Regions from separate parts of the Nonomuraea antimicrobica genome, predicted to be linked through region 1. Evidence: riboswitches for the same ligand, from Rfam matches in the RefSeq annotation. Region 1 holds a riboswitch; each other region holds the start of a gene.
The links. A riboswitch is a leader RNA that binds a small molecule or an ion and turns the genes downstream of it on or off. The one in region 1 is predicted to bind cobalamin.
Positions count from the first base shown of each region.

Region 2: another riboswitch for cobalamin. It lies ahead of cobN (cobaltochelatase subunit CobN); the one in region 1 lies ahead of ABD844_RS05645 (ribonucleoside-diphosphate reductase subunit alpha).
Region 3: another riboswitch for cobalamin. It lies ahead of metE (5-methyltetrahydropteroyltriglutamate--homocysteine S-methyltransferase); the one in region 1 lies ahead of ABD844_RS05645 (ribonucleoside-diphosphate reductase subunit alpha).
Region 4: another riboswitch for cobalamin. It lies ahead of ABD844_RS12360 (ABC transporter substrate-binding protein); the one in region 1 lies ahead of ABD844_RS05645 (ribonucleoside-diphosphate reductase subunit alpha).

Region 1 covers NZ_BAAAZP010000016.1:28,203-32,068, forward strand. The annotation lists gene ABD844_RS05635 (SAM-dependent methyltransferase) at 30-815, shown strand; gene ABD844_RS05640 (Bug family tripartite tricarboxylate transporter substrate binding protein) at 953-1,894, shown strand; cobalamin riboswitch at 1,899-2,096, shown strand; gene ABD844_RS05645 (ribonucleoside-diphosphate reductase subunit alpha) at 2,219-3,866, shown strand, end outside.
Region 2 covers NZ_BAAAZP010000077.1:115,980-119,845, forward strand. The annotation lists gene ABD844_RS20490 (precorrin-2 C(20)-methyltransferase) at 1-352, opposite strand, end outside; gene ABD844_RS20495 (precorrin-8X methylmutase) at 358-978, opposite strand; gene cobG (precorrin-3B synthase) at 975-2,153, opposite strand; cobalamin riboswitch at 2,178-2,369, shown strand; gene cobN (cobaltochelatase subunit CobN) at 2,405-3,866, shown strand, end outside.
Region 3 covers NZ_BAAAZP010000049.1:60,557-64,422, forward strand. The annotation lists gene metE (5-methyltetrahydropteroyltriglutamate--homocysteine S-methyltransferase) at 1-1,670, opposite strand, end outside; cobalamin riboswitch at 1,803-2,012, opposite strand; gene ABD844_RS13490 (alpha/beta fold hydrolase) at 2,159-3,049, opposite strand; gene ABD844_RS13495 (winged helix-turn-helix transcriptional regulator) at 3,189-3,545, shown strand.
Region 4 covers NZ_BAAAZP010000044.1:1,251-5,116, forward strand. The annotation lists gene ABD844_RS12345 (histidine phosphatase family protein) at 1-517, opposite strand, end outside; gene ABD844_RS12350 (CbtA family protein) at 523-1,266, opposite strand; gene ABD844_RS12355 (CbtB domain-containing protein) at 1,275-1,463, opposite strand; cobalamin riboswitch at 1,666-1,850, shown strand; gene ABD844_RS12360 (ABC transporter substrate-binding protein) at 2,003-2,992, shown strand; gene ABD844_RS12365 (FecCD family ABC transporter permease) at 2,992-3,866, shown strand, end outside.

The sequences.
Region 1 (3,866 bases):
CTCGGTGCTGACGACATAAATTCAATACTGTGCGGCAGTTCGACCATCAGAGGCCCAATCCCGCACGCATGTATGACTACATGCTCGGCGGGAAGGACAACTTCGCGGTCGATCGCCTGGCCCTCGACCAGCTCACCGAGCTGATCCCGGAGGCGGTCCCGCTGGCCCGCGCGAACCGGGCCTTCCTTCAGCGTGCGGTGCGCTATGTGGCCCGCGCCGGGGTCGGCCAGTTCCTCGATCTCGGCAGCGGCCTGCCCACCCAGGGCTGCGCCCACGAGATCGCCCCAGAGGCGCGGGTCGTCTACGTCGACCACGATCCGGTGGTCGGTGCGCACGCCAAGGTCCTGCTCCGGCGCTCGCCGGGCAGGGCCTTTTTCGTTCAGGGCGACCTGCTCGACCCGGAGGACGTGCTGGCCAGGGCGGGTGAGTTCCTCGATCTCGACCGGCCGATCGGCGTGCTGCTGGTCTCGATCCTGCACTTCCTGCCCGACTCGGCCGATCCGCAGCGGGCGGTGGCCGTGCTGCGCGAGCGCATGGCGCCCGGCGGCTTCCTGGTGGTCTCGCACGCCACGACCCTGGCGCACGTGGACGGTGACGAACCGCCGGGAGGCAGTTCGCCCGGCGGTGGCGGGGCCGATCGCACCCCGTCCCGGATCAGGTCGTTCTTCGGTGACTTCCCGCTGGAGCCGCCGGGGCTCGTACAGGCCACCGACTGGCGTCCCGACCGTCCCAAGCTGGTGGGGGACTGGTCCCTGCCGTCGTCGCTCATGGCCGGAGTCGGACGGAAGCCGCCAGGAACTCTCGGCAGACGATAAAACGCCCAAAAACCCTATTAACCTATTAAATCCAGCAAAACACGGGAAAAGACTGTGGTCGGCCACGATTGAAATGTGTAACGCCGCGTAATGTGTCAATAACCTGAGGTAAGGGGGAAATTCGGGGGAGAGGCACCATGCGGCGTCGGCGATTCTTCGCCTGGGGGGCGGGCCTGGCCGCCTGCGTGACCGGCTGCGGCACGCAGTACGCCGGCGGGGACATGCCGCACGCCCGGTTCTCCATCGTGTCCGGCGGCGACCGCTGGGCCAGGGCGGGGCAGGTGTTCACCGACGCGGTCCGGGCGGCCGGGTTCGAGCTGGGTCCTGGTTCCAAGATCAGGGTGAGCGGCCTGCCCGCGCTGGCCGCCGACGAGCTGAACAACGGTCGGAGCGTGCTCGACACCGCCACCCCGCTGGCCAGGCTCACCGGAGAGGCCGAGGTCGTGGTCGTGCCCGGCCGCTCCCCTGTGCAGGACTTCGGCGACCTCGGCGAGCGGCTCCTCTCCCGCCCCGGCCAGACGCAGTTGGTGGGCGGGCCGCAGGGTGAGCCCGACCACCTGCTCTTCGGCCTGATCGCCAGGGCGCTCGGCGCGGACACCAGGCAGGTCTACTACACCGGCTACCCCAGCAGGGGCGAGGCCGCCGCCGCGCTGCTGTCCGGTCAGGCGATCGCCGCGGCGGGCCCGTTGTCGGACTGGCGTACCGCCATCGGCCGTGGCCGGGTCAGGGCGCTCGCGGTCTCCTCGGCCCAGCGGGTGCCGGACCTCGACGTGCCGACCCTGCTGGAGTGCGGGGTTCGGGTGGACTTCGCGGACTGGGCGGCCGCGTTCGGTCCCGAGCACATGTCCCAGGGGAGCCGCGACCGGGCTGTGCGCATGTGCGACCAGGTGCTGCGATCCGGTGTCTGGGAGGCGGCCTGCCGGGGCGAGGGGTGGCTGACGATCCCGCTGACCGGAGACGACTTCAGCCGCTGGCTCGGCACCGAGATCGCCAGAACGCGGGCCGTCCTGCGGGACCTCGGACTGCTCGACACCACCAAAGCCACAACATGCTGGGGTAGTTGCGGGAACGGCCACTAGATGTAGGATCCTGGTCGTCGCTGGTTCGCCTCTACGGAGGCGGAGCAAAAGGGAACCCGGTGAGATTCCGGGGCTGCCCCGCAGCGGTGAGTGGGAACGACCGCCGTCATTGACGCACTGGAGAGATCCGGGAAGCGACGGCCAGTAGGTGCCTTTGCGCGTGCCCGCGAGCCCGAAGACCTGCCAGCGGCGTGCCGGGCGTGTGCCCGGCAGGAAGTGTTCAGGGTCTCGAGGGCGGGCCAGGGCACGACGCGGCCGTACACACGCGCGCCGCCGTGCTCTCGCGTGCCCTCACGGGGATGAGCTCGCGAGGAGAGAGAGCACGTGACGCAGATCGTTGAGGTTGACCGCCGGCTGGCCATCGAGGAGGCCGCCGCCCGGGTGATCACCGACCCGGCCAACTCCCGCGTCGCCGCCCGGCTGCTGGCCGAGGAGATCGCCGACGAGGCCGCCGGGCACGGCGTGCGCTCGTTCTCCGAGTCCGTCGCCGCCACCCACGCGGCCGGGCTGGTCCAGGACGGGCTCGCGGAGTTCGTCGCCGCGCACGCCGCCGAGCTGGACGCGCTGGTCTCGGCCGAGGCGGACGACCGGTTCGAGTATTTCGGGCTGCGTACGGTCTACGACCGCTACCTGCTGCGTGACCCCGAGACGCGGGCGGTGCTGGAGCGGCCCCAGCACTTCTTCCTGCGCGTGGCCTGCGGGCTGTCGCAGACCGTGGCCGAGGCGGCCGAGCTGTACGGGCTGATGTCCAGGCTGGCGTACCTGCCCAGCTCGCCCACGCTGTTCAACTCCGGGGCCCGCCGCCCGCAGCTCTCGTCCTGCTTCCTGCTCGACTCGCCGCGCGACGAGCTGGAGGGCATCTACGACAGGTACGGCCAGGTGGCCCGGCTGTCGAAGTACGCCGGAGGCATCGGCATCTCGTGGACCAGGGTGCGCTCGCGCGGCTCGCTGATCAGGGGCACCAACGGCCACTCCAACGGCATCGTGCCGTGGCTGCGTACGCTCGACTCCTCGGTGGCTGCGGTCAACCAGGGAGGGCGGCGCAAGGGGGCGGCCTGCGTCTATCTGGAGACCTGGCACGCCGACATCGAGGAGTTCCTCGAACTGCGCGACAACACCGGCGAGGACGCCCGCCGCACCCACAACCTCAACCTGGCCAACTGGGTGCCGGACGAGTTCATGCGCCGGGTGGAGGCCGACGAGCCGTGGTCGCTGTTCGACCCGAAGGAGACGCCCGACCTCACCGACCTGTACGGCGAGACGTTCACCGCCGCCTACCGGGCCTACGAGGCGGCCGGTCGCTTCACCCGCCAGATCCCCGCCAGGACCCTGTACGGCCGCATGATGCGCACGCTCGCGCAGACCGGCAACGGCTGGATGACGTTCAAGGACGCCGCCAACCGCACCTCCAACCAGACCGCCCGCCCCGAGAACGTCATCCACCTGTCGAACCTGTGCACCGAGATCCTCGAGGTCACCAGCGACGGCGAGACCGCCGTGTGCAATCTCGGCTCGATCAACCTGGCCGCCCACCTGGCCGGGGACGACGTCGACTGGGAGCGGCTGGGCCGCACCGTGCGCACGGCCGTCCGGTTCCTCGACTGCACCATCGACCTGGGCTTCTACCCGACGCCCGAGGCCGAGGCGGCCAACAGGCGCTGGCGGCCCATCGGGCTCGGCGTGATGGGGCTGGCCGACGTGTTCTTCACGCTGCGGCTGCCGTTCGACTCGCCGCGGGCGCTGGAGCTGTCCACCCGGATCGCCGAGGAGATCGCGCTGGCCGCGTACGACACCTCGGCCGACCTCGCGGTCGAGCGCGGCCGGCACCCCTCGTACGCCGACACGCGGGCGGCCGGGGGAGTGCTGCACCCCGACCACTACGGCGCCGGCGGCAGGCCGCGCTGGGACGCGCTCCGCGAGAAGATCGCGGCCACGGGCCTGCGGAACTCGCTCATGATCGCCATCGCGCCCA
Region 2 (3,866 bases), on a different contig from region 1:
GGTGCATGTACGAGCCGTAGAAGAGCGGATCGCCCTCGGCCAGCACGACCACCGTCCGGCCGGCGTCCAGGTGGGCGGCCAGCCGCTCGGCGCAGTCGGCGTAGAAGTCGTCGAGCGCGCCCTGGTAGCCGCCGGGGTGGTCGGTGGTCTCCGTGGTCAGCGGGTAGAGCAGCAGCTCCTCGACCTGTCCCGCGCGCATGTACGGCAGGGCGATCGAACGGGCGATGCTGCGGCCGTGCCTGGCGGCGTGGTACGCGATCACGTCGGCCTCGCCGATCAGTCGGGCCGTCCTGACCGTGACCAGCTCGGGGTCACCGGGGCCGAGGCCGACCCCGTACAGGCGTCCTGTCATCGCGCTCACTCCGTCTCGCTGGCGATGGCGTTGACCGCCGCCGCCGTCATCGCACTGCCGCCGCGACGGCCGTGCACCACCAGGTACTCCAGGTCGCTGTCCGCCAGCGCCTGCTTGGACTCGGCCGCCCCGATGAACCCGACGGGGATGCCGAGCACGGCGGCCGGTCGTCCCGATCCCGCGGCGACCAGCTCCAGGAGCCGGAACAGGGCGGTCGGCGCGTTCCCGATCGCCACCACCGCGCCGTCGAGCCGGTCGCGCCACAGCTCCAGGGCGGCGGCGCTGCGGGTGGTGCCGAGCCGTTCGGCCAGCTCGGGCACGCGGGGGTCGCCCAGCGTGCACAACACCTCGTTGTCCGCGGGCAGCCTGCGCCTGGTCACGCCGGAGGCGACCATCATGGCGTCGCACAGCACCGGGGCGCCGCCGCGCAGGGCCGCGCGGGCCCGCGCGACCACCGAAGGCGACCAGGCCAGGTCGGTGACCAGGTCGGTCATGCCGCAGGCGTGGATCATGCGCACCGCCACCTGGGCCACCTCGGGCGGCATGCCCGTGAGGTCGGTCTCGGCGCGGATGGTCGCGAACGAGCGCCGGTAGATCTCGGCGCCGTCGCGGAGGTAGTCGGTCACTCCTGGCGTTCCTCGTATCCGTCAGTGGTTGCGATCATCTGGACGACCCGGCCGCGCGGCAGACCGCAGCGCCGCTCGCAACCGGCCCAGTGGACGGGTGTCCCGGGGACGCCCGCCAGGCTCTCCACCCAGCGCCGCGCGTCCGCCCGCACGTCCGCGAGCGCCTTCGCGCAGCCGGGACGTCCGGTGCAGGCGGTGACCGCGGACCACGGGGAGTCCGGGTCGGTGACGAGGCCCGCGGCGTCGAGTGCCTTCGTGGCCCGGTCCGCCTCGGCGGGGGAGAGGTCCAGCAGCACGGCGGTCCGCCAGGGGGTCAGGCGGACGGGGTGACCGGCGTCCGCGAGCGTCCTGGCCTGGGCGGGCGTCAACCGGCCGAGCGGCACCACGGCCTCGACCGCCACCCGGCCGTCCCACTGGGCGACCCGCCCCGCCCGCCGCCCGCCGATGGCGGCGGGTGGCCGCAGACCGGGGAGACTGCTGGCCGGGGGCGGGGTGTCGCCGCGCAGGCGGGCGGTGATCCGGGCGGGGCCGTTCGCCAGCTCGTGGACGCGCCAGGCGCGGGGAGCGTCGCCGGGCCGCTCGTCGAGGAACGCCTCGGCGGCGCGGATCATGAGCGGGATCGCCGAGCCGGGGCCGGTGGTCAGCCCGGTGTCCGTCCCGGCCAGCAGCAACCGCCCGTCACGCGGCCCCGTCGCCGCGAACGTGACGTCCGCGCCGAGCCCGATCACGTCGCCCGTGCCGTCGTCCAGGGCGAACAGGAACCGCCCCGGTAACCCGGCCAGCCGGGGACGCGCGCACAGCGCACGGTCGAGGGCGTCCGCCGGCGCGAGCACGTCCAGCAGCCCAACCGGCCCGCGCCCGCTCAGCGGGGAGGCCACGATGTTGCGCACCCGCTCGTGCGCGGGCGACGGCAGCAGGCCCACCGAGGCGATCCGCCCGGCGAAGACCTCGGGCCGGCTCAGCCCTCTCACCTGCACGTTCGCTCGCGACGTCAATTCGAGCACGCCCGTGCCCAGCTCGGCCGCGCACGAGGCCAGCTCGTGGAGCTGCGCGACGGAGACCGCGCCGCCGGGCAGGCGGACGCGGGCCAGCGGTCCGTCGGCGGCCTCGTGCACCTGGAGCGCCCCCGGACAGGCGTCGGGACGCACGCGTCCGGAAAAGTCAGCTATGGGCACGATGAGGAGCGTAACGCCACTTATGGGGTCGTCGCTCCTGCCGTAAGCTTCGCAGTAGGCGATGGCAATGGGAGGAAGCCGGTGCGAAACCGGCGCGGTCCCGCCACTGTGACCGGGGAGCGAACCCCACCACGAGGCCACTGCCCGGCGACGGGTGGGAAGGCCGGGGTGAGCGTTGATCCGGGAGCCAGGAGACTCCGGCCGTCGCGTCACCCACGACTGGGGCGAGGACCCCGAGGGAGGAATGCGTCGTGCCTGGCGACCGCCGTACCGTCCTGCTGCTCTCCACCTCCGACACCGACCTGCTGAGCGCGCGCGCCAGTGGCGCGGGCTACCGGCTGGGCAATCCGGCCCGGCTGACGGCCGAGGACGTCCCCGGTCTGGTGGCCGGAGCGGACCTCGTCGTGGTACGCCTGCTGGGCGGGCGCAGGGCCTGGGAGGAGGGCCTCGACGCGCTGCTGGCCGGGTCGCGTCCGGTGGTGGTGCTGGGCGGGGAGCAGGCGCCCGACGCCGAGCTGATGGAGCTGTCCACGGTCAGCGGCGGGGTCTGCGCCGAGGCGCACGCCTACCTGGCGCACGGCGGAGCGGGCAACCTGGCGCAGTTGCACGCGTTCCTGTCCGACACGGTCCAGCTGACCGGTCACGGGTTCGAGCCGCCCGCGGCGGCGCCCTCCTGGGGACGGCTGGAGCGTCCCGCCCGGTCGCAGAGCGGTCCGGTGGTGGGGGTGCTCTACTACCGGGCGCACCACATGGCGGGCAACACCGCGTTCGTCGAGACGCTGTGCGCCGCCGTCGAGGACGCGGGCGGGCAGGCGCTGCCGATCTTCTGCTCCTCCCTGCGTACGGCGGAGCCGGAGCTGCTCGACACCCTGCGCACGGCGGACGCGCTGGTCGTCACCGTGCTCGCGGCGGGCGGCTCGCGCCCGGCCACCGCCGGCGCGGGCGGCGACGACGAGGCATGGGACGTGGGCGCGCTGGCGGCCCTCGACGTGCCCATTTTGCAGGGGCTCTGCCTGACCACGTCCAGGCGGGCTTGGGAGGAGAACGACGACGGGCTGTCGCCGCTGGACGCCGCCTCGCAGGTGGCGATCCCGGAGTTCGACGGGCGGATCATCACGGTGCCGTTCTCGTTCAAGGAGGTCGACAGGGACGGGCTGACCGTCTACGTCGCCGACCCCGAGCGGGCCGCCAGGGTGGCGGGCATCGCCGTACGCCACGGCCTGCTCCGGCACACCCCTCCGGCGCGGCGGCGGCTGGTCGTGATGCTGTCGGCGTACCCGACCAAGCACTCGCGGGTCGGCAACGCCGTCGGGCTGGACACGCCCGCCAGCACCGTCCGGCTGCTGGCCCGGCTCGCCGAGGCGGGCTACGACCTGGGCGACGGGTTCCCCGGCGTGTTCCCCGGCGCGGCCGAGCAGGACGGCGACGCGCTCATCCACGCCCTGATCGCCGCCGGTGGGCAGGACCAGGACTGGCTGACCGAGGAGCACCTGGCGGGCAACCCGGTGCGCATCTCCGCCGACTCCTATGAGCGCTGGTACCGTACGCTGCCCGCGGAGCTGCGCGAGCAGGTGGAGCGGCACTGGGGGCCGCCGCCGGGGGAGCTGTTCGTCCACGAGGGCGACCACGGGAAGGACATCGTCCTGGCCGCACTGCGGGCCGGAAACCTGGTCGTGATGGTGCAGCCGCCGCGCGGCTTCGGCGAGAACCCGA
Region 3 (3,866 bases), on a different contig from region 1:
GACTGGGCGTAGGTGGTCCAGCGCAGCGTCATGGGCTCGGGACGGGAGATGTCGCCGGCCAGGATCGGCGGGCGCACGTAGCGGCTGCCGTAGGACTGGACCCAGCCGTGCTGGGTGGCGACATAGCCGTCGAGCTGCTCGGCGAAGTACTGGACCATGTCGTTGCGCTCGGGCTCGCCGTGCACCAGCACGTCCAGCCCGGCCTCCTCCTGGAAGGCCAGCACGGCGCGGATCTCCGCTTCCATGCGCTCGTCGTAGGCGGCCTGGTCGATGCGGCCGGCCCGCAGATCGGCGCGGGCGGTGCGCAGCTCGCTCGTCTGCGGGAACGAGCCGATCGTGGTCGTGGGCACCGGCGGGAGGCCCAGCCGGGTGCGCTGGGCCTCGGTCCGCTCGGCGTACGGCTGGGCGCGGCGGGTATCGGCGGCGGTGACGGCCTCGGCGCGGGCCCGTACGGACGGGACCCGGGTGAGCGGCGAGGTGGCCCGCGACCGCAGGGCGGCCTGGTTGGCGGCCAGCTCACCGGAGATATCGTCACCGGCGAGGCCGCGGGCGAGGGTGACGATCTCCGCGGTCTTCTGGCGGGCGAAGGCGAGCCAGCGTGCCACCTCGGGGTCGATCTCGGTCTCGAGTGCGGCGTCGTAAGGGACGTGCAGGAGGGAGCAGGAGGCGGCCACGTCCACCCGGGCGGCGAGGTCGCGCAGCGCGGTGAGCGTGGTCAGCGACCTCTCCAGGTCGTTGATCCAGATGTTGCGGCCGTCCACGACTCCGGCGACCAGCCGCCTTCCCGGGAGGCCGCCGAGGGCGGTCAGGTCGTCCAGGTTCGTCGCGGCGGGGCCGGTGAAGTCGAGCCCGAGGCCGTCGACGGGCGCGTCGGCGAGCACCGGCAGGGCCTCGCCGAGCCGGTCGAAGTAGGTCGCGACGAGGAGCTTGGGCCGCTGGGTCAGCCCGCCGAGGTACCGGTAGGCGGTGGCGACGGCGTCGAGCACGGCCCGGGGCCGGTCCTGCACCAGGGCGGGCTCGTCGAGCTGGACCCAGGTGGCGCCGGCGGACCGGAGCGCGGCCAGCACGTCGGCGTAGACGGGCAGCAGCCGCTCCAGCAGGCTGAGCGGCTCGAAGGCGGGGTCGACGCCTGGGGCGGGCTTGGCCAGCAGGAGGTAGGTGACCGGGCCGACCAGGACCGGACGCGCCTCCAGGTCCAGGGCGAGGGCCTCGCGCAGCTCGCCGAGCTGCTTGGCCGGGTCGGCGGTGAAGGTGGTGCCGGGGCCGAGTTCGGGCACCAGGTAGTGGTAGTTGGTGTCGAACCACTTGGTCATCTCCAGCGGCGCGACGTCCTGGGTGCCGCGCGCCATGGCGAAGTACCCGTCGAGCGGGTCGGCCTCGACGGCGGCGCGGTGCCGTTCGGGGATGGCGCCGACCATGACGGTGGTGTCCAGCACGTGGTCGTACAGCGAGAAGTCGCCGGTCGGTACCTCGGCGACACCGGCGTCGGCCAGGCGGCGCCAGTTGTCGCGGCGCAGCGTCTCGGACGTGGAGCCCAGCTCGGCCGCGGTGACGCGGCCGGCCCAGTAGCCCTCGACGGCCTTCTTCAGCTCCCGGTCCGGACCCTGACGCGGGTAGCCGTACACGGTGGCGGCAGGGATGGCGCTGGGGGTGGCAGGAGTTTCGGCCACGGAACTCTCCTTCGCGAGTCACGAGAGACCTCGACGGATCCCCGGAGCGAAGGCGCGACCGCAGCGCGGGCATGGGCACGTGCCTGCGGGTCCGCCCGGCCCGCCCTCGAGGCCGTCGACGTCGCCGCGCGCTGGTGCGCGCGGGCAGTGGCAGGTCTTCGGACTCGTGGGCGTCCTGCTCGCTCCTACTGGCCGTCGCTTCCCCGGCCTCAAGAGGCCGAGTGCTGGTGACGGCGGTCGTTCCCACTCACCGCTGCGGGGCAGTCCCGGACTCACACCGGGTTCCCTCTTACGACGCGCCTGCCTGGCGGGCAGGGCGAACCAACTGCAAGGGCCACACTAGAGCCGAAACGCATCTCACGCGACAACGGGTCCCGTGCGTGAGTCGGGATGATCTAGTGATCGGCCAGGTCGTGACCGTTCAGATCGCGAACCTTGCCGGATCAGTGCCCGATCTCTCGGGCTTTGATCCGGCACCCGGGCGTCGATCAGACTGCCTTCTTCAGGAACTGCAGGACGCGGGCGTTGTAGGCATCGGGCTTTTCGGCGGGGACGATATGGCCGGCGCCCTGAATGAAGTCGGTCTCAGAACCGTCGGCCAGGCTCTCACGGATGGCGGTCAGGGACGCCTCGTCCATGGAGACGCTCTGGTCGGCGGTGCCGTGCAGGTAGAGCGTGGGCTGGGTGGGGAGCGCGCCCCACAGCGCCATGTGGGCGGCCTCCCATTCGGGGGTGCCCATCACCTTCGGGCCGAAGTTCATCCGGTAAAGGTCCAAGGCAGCCCGCAGGCGGGCCGGTTCGTTCAGGGCCTTGCGGACCGCTTCGAAGTCCTCGGTGGCGTCGTAGCTGGGTGCGGTCCACTTGTCCTGCATGACCTGCCTCAGCCAGGCCATGTCGTTGGCGGCAACGATCGTTTCGGCCATGTCCATCTGGAAGAACCAGAAGTGGTTGAGCCGCTCGATGCCCTCATAGGTGCTGGCGTAGTTGGCGAAGAACCACAGCGGTGGGACGTCGCTGATGACCACCTTCGACCAGCGCTCGGGTGCGGTGGTGGCGGCGGCCCAGGCGGTGGCGGCGCCCCAGTCGTGGCCGATCAGGACCGCGTCGCTGCCGCCGCCGAGCGCCTGGTGTATGGCATTGGCGTCGGAGACCAGGTCGACCAGCAGCATGCTGCCGTCGGCCGGCAGGGCTGAGGGGGCAAAGCCCCGGATGTTCGGGGCGACGGCCCGGTAGCCGGCCGCGGCCAGCGCCGGGATCAGGTGCCGGTAGGTTGCCTCGCCGGATTCGGGGAAGCCGTGGAGCAACAGCGCCAGCGGACCCTCGCCCTCTTCGACGTAGGCGATTTGGATACCGTTGACGGTCACGGAACCGTGCTGCATTGCGCGATCTCCTTGCAGGTTGATGGCCTCGGAGCTGCCTCCGGGCCGAACACGCACGATCCTCACAGCTTGCCAACCACTCGACAAGTACCTACTATTTTGTAAGGTACTGACCTTTTTCTCAGTGAATGGGTGTGCGATGAAGAAGACGAGCTACTCGTGCGGCCTCGACGCCGCCGTCGACGTGGTCGGCGGCAAGTGGAAGGCGCTGATCCTTTGGGCGCTGCATCACGAGCCGATGCGGTTCGGCGAGCTGCGCCGTCAGGTCCCGGGCATCAGTGAGAAGATGCTGATCCAGCAGCTGCGCGAGATGGAGCATTGCGGCCTGGTCCATCGCGAGGTCTACCAGCAGGTCCCACCCAAGGTGGAGTATTCACTCACCGAGTTCGGCCGGTCGTTGAACACCGCGCTGATCCCGCTGGGCGAATGGGGCGAGAAGCACATGCAGACCATCGAGGCCATCCAAGCTGCCGATGGCGCTTCCAGCGTTGCCTGACCAGATTGCCGCGCCGTCTCCGCGGGCCGCTACCCAGATCGAGCACGTCCAAAGTGTCCGCATCCGGGCAGCGAGCCTGTCTACCAACAGGCCCATTTTCACGTGGGCCGACCGTCGCTGATGCGGTTCTTCCTCGGCAACTTGAATGGTCGCGGGCATTCGTCTCGGGAAAACCTTCGAACTCGGCCCTCAGCCTGGGGGACTCCGAGCAGGCGTGCTCGGCCGACTCGACCGGCACCGTCGCGCGCACCCAGCCGCGCTCGTCGGGCTCGGTGGCGGTCTCCTCCACCGCCCGCACCACGGCGTGCCGTGTACCGGGGC
Region 4 (3,866 bases), on a different contig from region 1:
GCCAGCCGGTCAGCCCGGTGGTGGACAGTTCGGTGGTGGACAGGGGAGCCAGGTCGAAGCGGGCGGTGGTCAGCGGGCCGACTCCCAGCGCGTGGGCGAGCGCCGCCCTGATGGCGCCCGCGTCGCAGACGGCGACGCGCTCGGGCTCGTCACGCGTCGCGTCGAGCCAGCCCGCCACCCTGGCGGCGAGCGCGGCCAGGGACTCGCCGCCGTGCGGGGCGGCGTGCGGGTCGGCCAGCCAGCTCGCCAGCGCCTCCGGCTCCTCCAGCGCGACCCGCTCGTACGGCAGGCCGCGCCACCGCCCGCAGTCCGCCTCCGCCAGGGCGGGGGTCTCGCGTGCCGTCAGGCCCATGGCGGCGGCGGTCTGCCGGGCGGCCCTGGTGGGAGCGACCCAGGCCGCCCCCGCGGCGGGCCGCAACGCGGCGGCCCTGGTCAGACCGGCCGCGTCGGCGTCCTCGTCGACGGGAAAGAACGCGGCCCGCATCCCCGGCGTCGTGGCGTGCCGGACGAACAGCATCTCGCTCAGCTCGGCGCCGCCACTCGCGCCGGAGCCGCCGTACGCCGCGCCGCCCGGTCGCTCACCCAGCCGAACAGCACGCCGAACGCCGTCCAGAACACGAGCTGCGTGCCGATCGAGGCGAGCCTGAACTCCCACAGCAGCGTCGCGGGGAACCCGTCGGGCACCTCGTCGACCGGCGGCAGCAGCCACCACGCGGCGACCACGGGCACGAGGAAGGCCGCCACCGCCGCCAGCCCGCGCGCCCAGGGATCCCCGGTGACCCGGCGGGCCGTGGCCACGGCGACCGCCGTCGCCGCCAGCCCGACGAGGATCAGCACCAGGTAGAGCAGCGTGCGGCTGTTGATCGTCGCGGGATCGCCCACGGCGGGCGGGTTGGCGGGATACTTCACGAAGGGCACGAGGATGACCGCGGCGAACGCCGTACCGGCGGCGGCCAGCGCCAGCCGCCCGTCCGAACGCGGCCCCACCCGCCCCCGCAGCCCCGCGAAGACGAGGGCGAACACGCCGCCCACCGCGAGCCCGTAGAGCCCGGTGGCCAGGAAGAGCCCGGCCTTCTGCACCGGCCTGCTGACCTCGGCCTCCTCGCCGTGGCTGTGCGCGGCCTGCTCGGCGGCGGGCGCCGCCGCCTCTTCGAGGGCGATCGCGTGGTCCACGCGAGGCTCCCCGAAGACGAAGGCGAAGCCGCCCGCGATCAGTCCGGCCAGCAGTCCCACGAGCAGACCTCTGGCCAGGAGAGTGCGTACCACCCCGCCCCCTAGTGGCAGGGCACGCCGAGCAGGTGCCGCCCGTCGTGCATCAGCTCGTGCAGGAAGGTGCCCGTCTGGGAGACGGCGCCGTTGTCCATCAGGACCAGGTACGCCACGAGCAGCAGCACCGGTACGGCGAGCAGCCAGGGCCGCAGGCGCGGAAAGGGAATCGTGGACGGGCTGGACAACCCGCTCATGTGAGCCTCCTCAGGGTGACGCGTCCCATGTCGCGAGGTCACGGTCGCCAAGCGACCTGGCTCCCGGGATCAACGTCCCGGATACAGTGGCGCGTCCGCACCGGCATCTCACCGGATTTCCCTTGGACAACCGTGAAATCTACCGGAACGTATCCTTTCCTCCCGTTCGCGTCAACGGACCCCCGGTGACACCTGGAGCGGACTCTCATATGAGACGATGCCGAACGAAGGCGACGGCGGACTGAGGAAGCCGGTGTGAATCCGGCGCGGTCCCGCCACTGTGATCGGTGAGCGAGCCCCGACAGAAGGCCACTGCCCATGGGCGGGAAGGCCGGGGCGAGCGTCGACCCGAGAGCCAGGAGACTCACGCGGTCGCCTCCTCGTGGAAATTGGGGCGGATCTCCCCAAGAGAGGACGGTGGTCGGCATGCCGCGCGCTCGGCGTGACGCCTTTCCCGCTGCCCACGGCCCCGGCTCATCCGGGGCAGGGCGTTCTCCGGCGATCCCGCTCCGTCATGCCGGTCAGGAAGGGTACCGCCCATGACGAGCCGACGCTCGCTCCCGCTCGCACTGCTGTTGATCTTCGGGCTGGTCGCCGGGTGCGGCGGTGCCCAGCCCGGCGCCTCCCCGCCCCCGGCCACCCCGTCGACCGGTACGGGCTTCCCCGTCACCGTGACCAACTGCGGCGTCACCACCACCTACCGGCAGGCGCCGCGGCGCGCGGTCACGATGAACCAGCACGTGACCGAGATCATGCTGGCGCTCGGGCTGGAGAGGTCGATGGCCGGCACCGCGTACCTCGACGACCGCATCCCGCCCCGGTACGAGGCCGCCTACCGCAGCATCAAGGTGCTCGCCGAGGAGTACCCGTCGTACGAGGCGCTGCTGTCGGCCGAGCCCGACTTCGTCTACGGCGGCTTCACCAGCGCCTTCGACGACCAGGAAGGACGCAGCCGCAGGACGCTGGCCGAGGCCGGGATCGACTCGTACCTCAGCCTGGAGGCGTGCCCGTCCGGCCCGGTGACCATGGACCTCCTGGAGGAGGAGATCCGCACGATCGGCCGGGTTTTCGGCGTGCCCGAGCGCGCCGAGCAGCGCGTCGCCGAGCTGCGCGGGGTGCTGGAGGGCGTGCGGGCGAAGCTCGGCGGGGTCGAGCCGGTCAAGGTGTTCGTCTACGACAGCGGCGACAAGACCGCCTTCACCGCGGGCGGCGCGGGCATCGGGAACGACCTGATCAGCCGGGCCGGTGGCGTGAACCTCTTCGCCGACCTGGCCAAGGCGTTCGGTGACGTGTCGTTCGAGCAGGTCGCCGAACGCGCGCCCGACGTGATCGTCATCTACGACTACGGTGACCAGACGGTGGCGGACAAGAAGAGGTTCCTGCTGGCCAACCCGGCGCTCAAGGACGTGCCGGCCGTCAAGGAGCAGCGGTTCGCGGTGCTGCCGCTGTCGTCCACGGTGCTCGGCGTACGCGCGCCGGAGGCGGTCGAGTCGTTGGCCCGCCAGCTTCACCCGGACCACTTCGCGTGATCGGCACGGCGGTGCCGCGGGCCCGTGCGCGCCTGTCGTACTGGCTGGTCCTGGCCCTGCTCGCGGCGGTGGTCGGCGCCGCGGCCACGGCCGGGATCGCGGCCGGGTCGGTCGCGCTGGCCGCCGGTGACGTGTGGGGCATCGTGCTGCACCGGCTCGCGCCCGCGCTCGTCGAGCCCACCTGGCCGCCGGTCAGGGAGACGATCGTGATGGACGTACGGGTGCCGCGCGTGCTGCTGTGCGGCGTCGTCGGGGCGGGACTGTCGGTGTGCGGGATGGCGCTCCAGGCGCTGGTGCGCAACCCGCTGGCCGACCCGATGCTGCTGGGCGTCTCCTCGGGGGCGACCGTGGGCGCGGTGCTCGTCCTGGTGCTGAACGTCTCGCTGCTGGGGGCGTTCTCGTTGCCGCTGGCCGCGTTCGCCGGGGCGCTGGGCGCGCTGACGCTGGTGTACTTCCTGGCCCGCTCCGGCGGGCGGATGACCACCGTACGGCTCGTCCTGGCGGGGGTGGCGACCGCCGAGGTGCTCTCCGCGGTCGCCAGCTACCTCGTCATCACCTCGGGCGACCCGCGCAAGACCGAGTCGGCGCTGCGCTGGATGCTGGGCGGCTTCGGCGGCACCACCTGGGACCTGGTGCCGATCCCCGCGGCGGCCGTACTGCTCGGCACGGTGGCGCTGCTCGGCGTGTCACGCCCGCTGAACCTGCTCCTGGCGGGCGAGGAGGCCGCCGCCTCGATGGGGCTGAACGTGCACCGCTTCCGCGGCTGGCTGTTCGTCCTCGTCGCGCTGGTGGTCGGGGCGGTCGTCGCGGTCAGCGGCGCCATCGGGTTCGTCGGGCTGATGCTCCCGCACGTCGTCCGCCTGCTGGTCGGCGC